2 regions of the Providencia sp. PROV004 genome follow, and region 2 is predicted to be linked to the other one. Evidence: predicted binding sites of a transcription regulator. Region 2 holds the regulator's gene; the other holds the start of a gene.

Region 1 (4,193 bases), 1.6 Mb from region 2:
ACACCGATAGCTTTATCGGAGAAATAAGAATGTTGGCGAAATGATTCCCTAGCATGCACATTAGACAGGTGGATCTCGATAAACGGGATACTCACCGCGAGTAATGCATCACGTAGTGCAACACTGGTATGTGTGAATGCAGCCGGATTGATGAGGATAAAATCAACATCATGACGTGCAGCATGAATTTTATCGATGAGTTCAAATTCTGCGTTTGACTGAAAATGACTCAGTTTTACTCCTAGCGGGTTTGCCTCTGCCTCGAGCTTGGATACGATATCAGCAAGAGTTTGGTTGCCGTATTTATCAGGTTCCCGTGTACCTAGCAGGTTCAGGTTTGGCCCATTCAAGAGTAAAATGTGAATATCTTCTGCCATTATGCTGCTAACTCCGACGATATTATCAATAGCCCGACAACATAACGCGATGCTAAGCGTTTGTCATCTTTTATCATAAAAATAAATGGATTTTCTACTGACAAAGTCCGTCATTATAATTATTTCGTGACATATAGCAGCAAAATACTGGTCTTATCAGAGAAATTACCCGAATTTATTTTTGAAAATGTGCGGTAATCCCTATTTAGGCGGGAGTACCGCAATAAATGCGTTACTCCGCTAGTAGGTTAACTAGCGTACGCCCAGTGACTTCATTTTTTAAGAGTTTTTTTGCATATTCGACACAATCTTCTAATTTAATCTCATTGCTGACTTGCTCATAGAAAGCCGCGGGGAGAGTATCTGCAAGGCGCTGCCATACTTTAGCGCGACTTGCAGCAGGGTAGTAAACAGAATCCACACCTTGAAGGCGAACATTACGTAAAATGAATGGCATGACGCTAGTTGGTAAGTCGAAGCCACCGGCTAAACCGCAGGCAGCAACAGTACCATTATAGTGCGTTTGTGCAAGAAGATTGGCGAGTAATTCACCGCCTACAGTATCAATCGCCCCTGCCCATAGCTGTTTGTCTAATGGCTTAGCAGGGTGAGTGAAATCACTGCGAGGTAATACTCTCTTGGCACCTAAACTTTGCAGGTAACTGCTGTTTTCTTCTCGACCTGAAATCGCGACAACCTCATAACCCAGTAGAGACAGTAATTGCACGGCAGTACTACCAACACCACCGCTAGCGCCACTCACGATGACTTCGCCTTTATCTGGCGTCACACCCGCTTCTTCTAAAGCGTTTACGCAAAGCATAGCGGTAAAGCCAGCAGTGCCAATAACCATCGCTTGCTTTAAAGATAAATTCTCTGGAAGAGGCGTTAAATATTTAGCCGGAACCCTTGCTTGAGACGCTAAACCCCCCCAATGCGTTTCACCAACCCCCCATCCAGTCAGTAGCACATGTTGGCCAACTTGGAAGCGTGGGTCTTCACTGTGGTGGATCACGCCTGAAAAATCGATACCAGGTACCATCGGATATTGGCGAACAACTCCCGCCTTTCCACAAATGGCTAACCCATCTTTATAATTGAGTGTGGACCAATGAATATCGACTATAATATCACCGGCCGGGAGCATTTCTGTCGTTAGAGGTTGAATGCCAGAGATAATTTTATCTTCCGATTGTTGCAGGATGAGAGCTTTCATCTTTCACTCCTAATAAAATGATTAAATATGTACTTTAAAAGTGCCTAAAATTTGCGGGTAATTCATTGACGTAGTGACAGTGTTTAAGCTATTAATATTGTAATTAATTTGTAAAAAATAATTTTTTTCTGGCATAAATAGGCTTTTATCATGCAAAATATCGCATCTCGACGGATTCATTTTGCGTATTGACATAAATTTGCCGCGTTTTTGGTAGATAATAGAGCGAACACCCAGCGAATTCACCCAATTTGTATTGGAAATAGCCAGTGTGTAGCAATAATAAAAAGAACTAAATAATATTTGAACTTGTTGCCCCAATAACTTGTCACACTGGGAAGAAAAAGATGGAGTATATAACAACCAAAGAGTAGATGTTTTTCTGTATAATTTTATCCTGTAGGTAAAGAATACAATTAATATCTATTTTTGGGGTTTTTATCTGCTTCGTTTACATAAGAAGCATGTACAGTACGGTACGTGAAAAATAGATGAATTAACCATATTTATAGAAGCAGCTCATTAACGCCTTGAGGCAGCTTCAAGTGGTTGGTAGAGTAGACGGGTTTAAATTCGTCCCCAGCTTGCAGGATAACTCTTTCGTTATGTTTAAAAAATTTCGTGGCATGTTTTCTAATGACCTGTCTATTGACTTGGGTACGGCCAATACCCTTATTTATGTCAAAGGACAAGGCGTAAAATTAAATGAACCCTCTGTAGTTGCTATTCGTCAAGACCGCTCTGGATCGCCAAAAAGCGTTGCTGCAGTCGGTGGTGAAGCGAAGCAGATGCTGGGACGTACACCAGGCAATATTTCGGCAATCAGGCCAATGAAAGACGGTGTTATCGCTGACTTTTTCTTGACTGAAAAAATGTTACAGCACTTCATCAAACAAGTTCATAGTAACAGTTTTTTACGCCCTAGTCCGCGAGTCCTTGTTTGTGTGCCTGTTGGTGCAACACAAGTTGAGCGTAAAGCCATTCGTGAGTCCGCGCTAAGTGCGGGTGCGCGTGAAGTCTTCTTAATTGAAGAGCCGATGGCTGCAGCTATTGGTGCTGGGTTACCTGTATCAGAAGCTACAGGCTCAATGGTTGTTGATATTGGTGGTGGTACGACAGAAGTCGCTGTTATTTCTTTAAATGGCGTTGTTTACTCTTCTTCGGTACGTATTGGTGGTGACCGTTTCGATGAGTCTATCATTAACTATGTACGTCGTAATTACGGCTCGCTGATAGGTGAAGCGACAGCAGAACGCATCAAACATGGAATTGGTTCTGCTTTCCCAACCGATGAAGTTTACGAGATTGAAGTTCGCGGTCGTAACCTTGCTGAAGGTGTGCCTCGCGGATTTAAAATGAATTCCAATGAAATTTTAGAAGCATTGCAAGAACCCCTGACAGGAATTGTCAGTGCGGTAATGCTAGCACTTGAACAGTGTCCTCCTGAACTAGCCTCAGATATCTCAGAACGCGGTATGGTCTTAACGGGTGGTGGCGCGCTTCTTCGTAATTTAGATCGCTTATTGATGGAAGAAACGGGTATCCCGGTTATTGTTGCAGAAGATCCACTAACTTGTGTCGCGCGTGGCGGCGGTAAAGCGTTAGAAATGATTGATATGCACGGTGGCGACCTGTTTAGCGAAGACTAAATGGCCTTTTAGAAACGGTTGGGGAGGTTCTCCAACTGTTTTGACTATTTTTTGTTCCTCTGACATTAGCGAAACTTAGCCACACATGAAGCCAATTTTTAGGCGAGGTCCATCCCTACAGTTACGCATATTTTTTGCGGTAATCATTGCACTTGTACTGGTGGTGATTGACCATCGTTTTGAGCCTTTCAATAAAGTCCGTAACTACTTAGACACGGCGGTTAGCCCATTCTATTTTTTAGCGAATGGCCCACGCCAATTTCTAGATAATATTTCGGAAAGTTTCTCTTCAAGAGAACAACTGCAATTCGAAAACAAAGCCTTACGACAAGAGCTATTACTGAAAAAAGCGGACAACTTGCTTTTAGAGCAACTTAAGCAGGAAAATGCACGCTTAAGGGAGTTACTTGGCTCACCACTTCGCCAAGATGAACACATGATGGTAACGCAAGTTATTTCAGGCGCGAATACGCCATATCGTGACCAAGTGGTTATAGATAAAGGCAGTAATGAAGGCGTTTATGAAGGGCAGCCTGTTATTAGTGATAAAGGTGTTGTTGGCCAAGTGGTTGGGGTAAGTAATTTTAATAGCCGTGTCCTGCTAATTTGTGACACTACCCATGCATTGCCTGTGCAAGTATTACGTAATGATGTTCGTGTGATTGCAGCCGGTTCTGGATGTGCTGATGATATCCAATTAGAACCGTTACCTGAAAATACCGATATTCGTGTTGGTGACGTCCTTGTCACGTCAGGGCTAGGGGGGCGTTTCCCTGAAGGTTATCCAGTAGGGGTGGTCTCTGCCGTAAAACACGACACACAACGAGCGTATACCATCATTAGCGCGAAGCCGAGCGCCGAATTGCAGCGTTTACGTTACCTTCTGTTATTATGGGGAAATGATAACGACCCTAAAACGCCACTACAGCCTTCGGAAGTCTATCGGGCAGC
Region 2 (4,193 bases):
TCGTTATATGCTTTGCTCGAAAAATGAACAACTCGTCTTTTTCTGGTGATTAAAATTGATTATTTAACAGAATATATAATTAATGTGATAGCAATAATCAGCATTAAATATATATGTTTTGAATTTAATACAGGTATGGATTGATAAATAGAAATAATCCACTTTATTAATATTTTGATTATATTAACAAAGTGGAATTATTTACCCATTTTTAAGTTTTTTGTCATCAACAATAAATACTGGCGGTAAAGTAAATGAAAACTCACTCCCTTTACCTAATTGACTTGTTACCACCAATTGGCTGCTATGGTGCTGTAATGCATGTTTAACAATAGCCAACCCAAGGCCGGTACCTCCACCGCCTTGGCGGGAGCGTGCTTTATCTACCCGATAAAACCGTTCTGTCAAACGAGGAATATGCTCTGTAGGTATCCCTTGCCCGTTATCTCTCACACTAAAACGAGCACCCTGACCATTTCTTTGCCATTCAACCCAAATTTTGGTGCCTTCTGGCGTATGGCTGATTGCGTTATAGACTAAATTCGCCACTGCACTTCGTAATTGTTCTTCATTACCATGGACACGCAATTTTTCATCAACATGAAATTCAAACTGGTGGCGCCCTTGGCTTAAACTTAACGCTTCTTGCTCAATCATTTTGAGAATGACAGGGATATTCACTTGCTCATCAAGGTTAATTTGAGGAGCAATTTCTATACGTGATAACTGCAAAAGCTGTTTAACCAAGTTATCCATACGATGAGTTTGCTCTTGCATGACATGCAGTGCTTTTTTATTGGCCGCAGTGACATTTTCTTGGTCATCCATGACCTCAAGGTAGCCTTGAATGACAGTAAGAGGAGTTCGTAATTCATGGCTTACATTCGCAAAGAAGTCCCTACGGGCCTTTTCCAAACGGCGTTTTTCTGTCACATCTCGAGCTACCATCAATAACTGCCCTTCGGTATACGGCAAGATACGAAATTCAACAATTTCACCACTATTGAGCTCGATAGTCAGCGCTTGGTCATAACGCTTAATGGTGAAGTATCGGCTAAAATCTGGGTAACGTAATAAATTAAAAATATGTTGGCCATTATCTTCAGGCCAACGGAAACCGAGTAAAGCCTGCGCATGACGATTACACCAGAAGATATTCCCTTCTGTTGTCATCATAACCACCGCATCAGGTAGTGATTCTGCACCACTACGAAACCGTTTAATTAACTGGCCTAGCTCACGACGGCGTTTACGATTACGTTGTTGCATCTGGTAGATGCCATAAAATATCGGTTCCCACCCTCCTTTCCCCTCGGGTGGTAACATGCTTTTATCGAGCCACAACCAGTAAGAAAGTTTAAGTAGGTTATACCCATGCCATGTCAGTGCAGCAAGTAGCGATATCACTAATAGCCACGCTAGGTGGCCAATAAAAACCGATAAGATAAGGGCGGGTAAGATAAATAAAAACAGCCCCCAAATCAGCTGCTTAATCGATAAACGTTCAAGCACGCATGCCTCTCCCTTTGTGGTTTTTAGTAACGGATAGAAAAACGATAACCTGTACCGCGTACAGTTTGTACCATTTTATCATGACCTTCCGTCTCTAGTGCCTTTCTTAACCGCCTAATATGGACATCAACGGTTCTATCTTCCACATACACATTGGCTCCCCATACATAATTTAGTAGCTGTTCTCTACTATATACGCGTTCAGGGTGAGTCATGAAGAAATGCAGTAATTTATATTCAGTTGGCCCCATATCGATAGGGATTTCATTGCTGGTCACACGATGAGAAGTAGGGTCTAACGTTAACCCATTCATTTCAATAATATCTTCCGTCGCCATTGGTGAAATACGACGTAAAATTGCCTTTACCCGAGCGATTAATTCCTTTGGTGAAAACGGCTTAATCAGATAGTCATCCGCGCCAACTTCCAAACCTTTTACGCGGTCTTCTTCTTCTCCTCGTGCGGTTAACATCATGACAGGAACGTCACGTGTTGCGCTATCACGCTTCATATGCTTAATTACTTGGATACCGGAGCCCCCTGGGATCATCCAATCCAGTAGTACGAGATCGGGTAGAGGGTCAACGAGTTGTGCAATCGCACTGTCATAATCATCAGCTTCAATAGGCTGAAAACCATTCTGTTCTAATACAAAACAAACCATTTCTCGGATGGGCGCTTCATCTTCAACAACTAGAATGCGTCTTGCCATGATTGTTCCTGTAAAATTAAGAAGACATTTAAAATGTGAAAGTATTATGCGTCACTTTTATGACAGAATTATGAATATCAATGAGCAAAACTCATATTAATCTTTATTTTAGCGGTTAAATGTCATTTAAGTGAAATATTTCCGCAACATGGTAATAAAGCCGCAAACATCCCTCAACGAGTTATCTGGATCAGGTATACTTAGTTATCGAACGCTCGTGCACATTATTGTTGATAGGAATTGATAGCTCATGCGCATTATTCATACTTCAGACTGGCACCTTGGTCAGTATTTTTTTACCAAAAGCCGTGCGCCTGAGCACCAACATTTCTTGAATTGGCTCGTTGAACAAGTGGAATTACATCACGTTGATGCAGTCATCGTTGCTGGTGATATCTTCGATACAGGCTCTCCGCCTAGCTATGCACGTGAACTGTACAACAAATTTATTGTTGATTTACAAAAAACAGGCTGCCAATTAGTCATTTTAAGCGGTAATCACGACTCAGTTTCTGTACTCAATGAATCAAGTGCTCTACTTCGTTACTTAAATACACAAGTCATTACGTCGGGAAGTGAGCCCCATGTTGTTACCTTAGTCAATAAACAGGCTCAACCTATTGGTTTAGTCTGTGCCATTCCTTTTTTACGCCCTCGAGATATTCAACTAAGTATTGCAGGACAAAATATTGAAGAGAAACAACGCTCGCTGCAAACAGCTATTCATGATCATTACCAAGCCAGCTACCAACTCGCGCTAGAACAGCGAACCGCTTTGGGGCTGGATATTCCAATTATTGCAACAGGCCATTTAACTGTTGTCGGCGCAGCCTTAACTGACTCTGTACGAGATATTTATATTGGTACGTTAGATGCGTTTCCTTCAGGGGCTTTTCCGCCTGCTGACTATATCGCCCTTGGCCATATTCACCGGTCCCAAGTGATTGGAGGACAAGAAAATATTCGCTACTGCGGTTCACCTATTGCATTGAGCTTTGACGAAACAACACAACAAAAAAGTGTCTGCCTTGTTGAATTCAGCGGAAGTGAATTGACTCAAATCACACCACTGGAAATCCCGACTATTCAGCCATTACAAAGTATTAAAGGCTCCTTAAACCAAATAGAACAGCAATTAGAGATATGGAAAGATTACCAAGGTGATAAACCGGTTTGGCTTGATATTGAAGTTGCTTCACAAGATTACCTCGCTGATATCCAACAACGTATTGAAGCTTTGACACAAGACCTCCCAGTCGAAGTCGTAATACTACGCCGTGCACGCAAGCAAATACAGGGACAAAGCCAAACCTTGGCCAATGAAACATTGAGTGAACTCACCGTAGAAGACGTTTTTTTACGCCGCCTTGCTCAAGAGTCTTTAGAAGATCCTGAGCGTGAACAGCGTCTATTCCAGCTATTTCAACAATCTTATGACGCATTGCAACTGAGCAAGGAAAGTTAATATGAAAATTTTAAGTTTACGTTTAAAAAATATTAACTCTCTTAGAGGTGAATGGAAAATTGATTTCACTGAAGAGCCATTTGCTAGCAATGGCCTGTTTGCCATTACGGGTGCCACCGGTGCAGGAAAAACGACCTTATTAGATGCGATTTGCCTCGCGCTTTATCACCGAACACCGCGTTTAAAAACCATTTCTAATGCACAAAATGAACTGATGACTCGCCATACAGGGGAATGCCTCGCGGAGGTAGAGTTTGAGGTCAAAGGTAAAGCTTATCGAGCCTTTTGGAGCCAACGACGGGCTGGAGGGAAACCTGATGGCAATTTACAACAGCCTAAAGCAGAGCTTGCAACGGTTGCTGATGGTAAAATATTGACCGTAAAAATCACAGAGATAAAAGAATTAGTGGCGCAAATAACAGGGCTTGATTATGAGCGTTTTACTAAATCCATTTTACTCTCCCAAGGGGACTTCGCGGCTTTTTTAAATGCCTCTGAGAAAG

Evidence for each region. The regulator PhoB, encoded in region 2, activates phosphate uptake and scavenging genes when phosphate is short. The targets are predictions, from matches to a motif close to CTGTCATAAAACTGNCNNAT.
Region 1: acuI (acrylyl-CoA reductase (NADPH)) is a predicted target of PhoB. The motif match lies at 1,782-1,801, and genes of this name have one in related genera.

The regions. Positions count from the first base shown of each region.
Region 1 covers NZ_CP042859.1:3,783,714-3,787,906, reverse strand. The annotation lists gene aroQ (type II 3-dehydroquinate dehydratase) at 1-377, opposite strand, end outside; gene acuI (acrylyl-CoA reductase (NADPH)) at 610-1,593, opposite strand; gene FVA69_RS17385 (rod shape-determining protein) at 2,199-3,242, shown strand; gene mreC (rod shape-determining protein MreC) at 3,328-4,193, shown strand, end outside.
Region 2 covers NZ_CP042859.1:805,223-809,415, reverse strand. The annotation lists gene phoR (phosphate regulon sensor histidine kinase PhoR) at 202-1,512, opposite strand; gene phoB (phosphate regulon transcriptional regulator PhoB) at 1,536-2,225, opposite strand; gene sbcD (exonuclease subunit SbcD) at 2,476-3,690, shown strand; gene FVA69_RS03480 (AAA family ATPase) at 3,692-4,193, shown strand, end outside.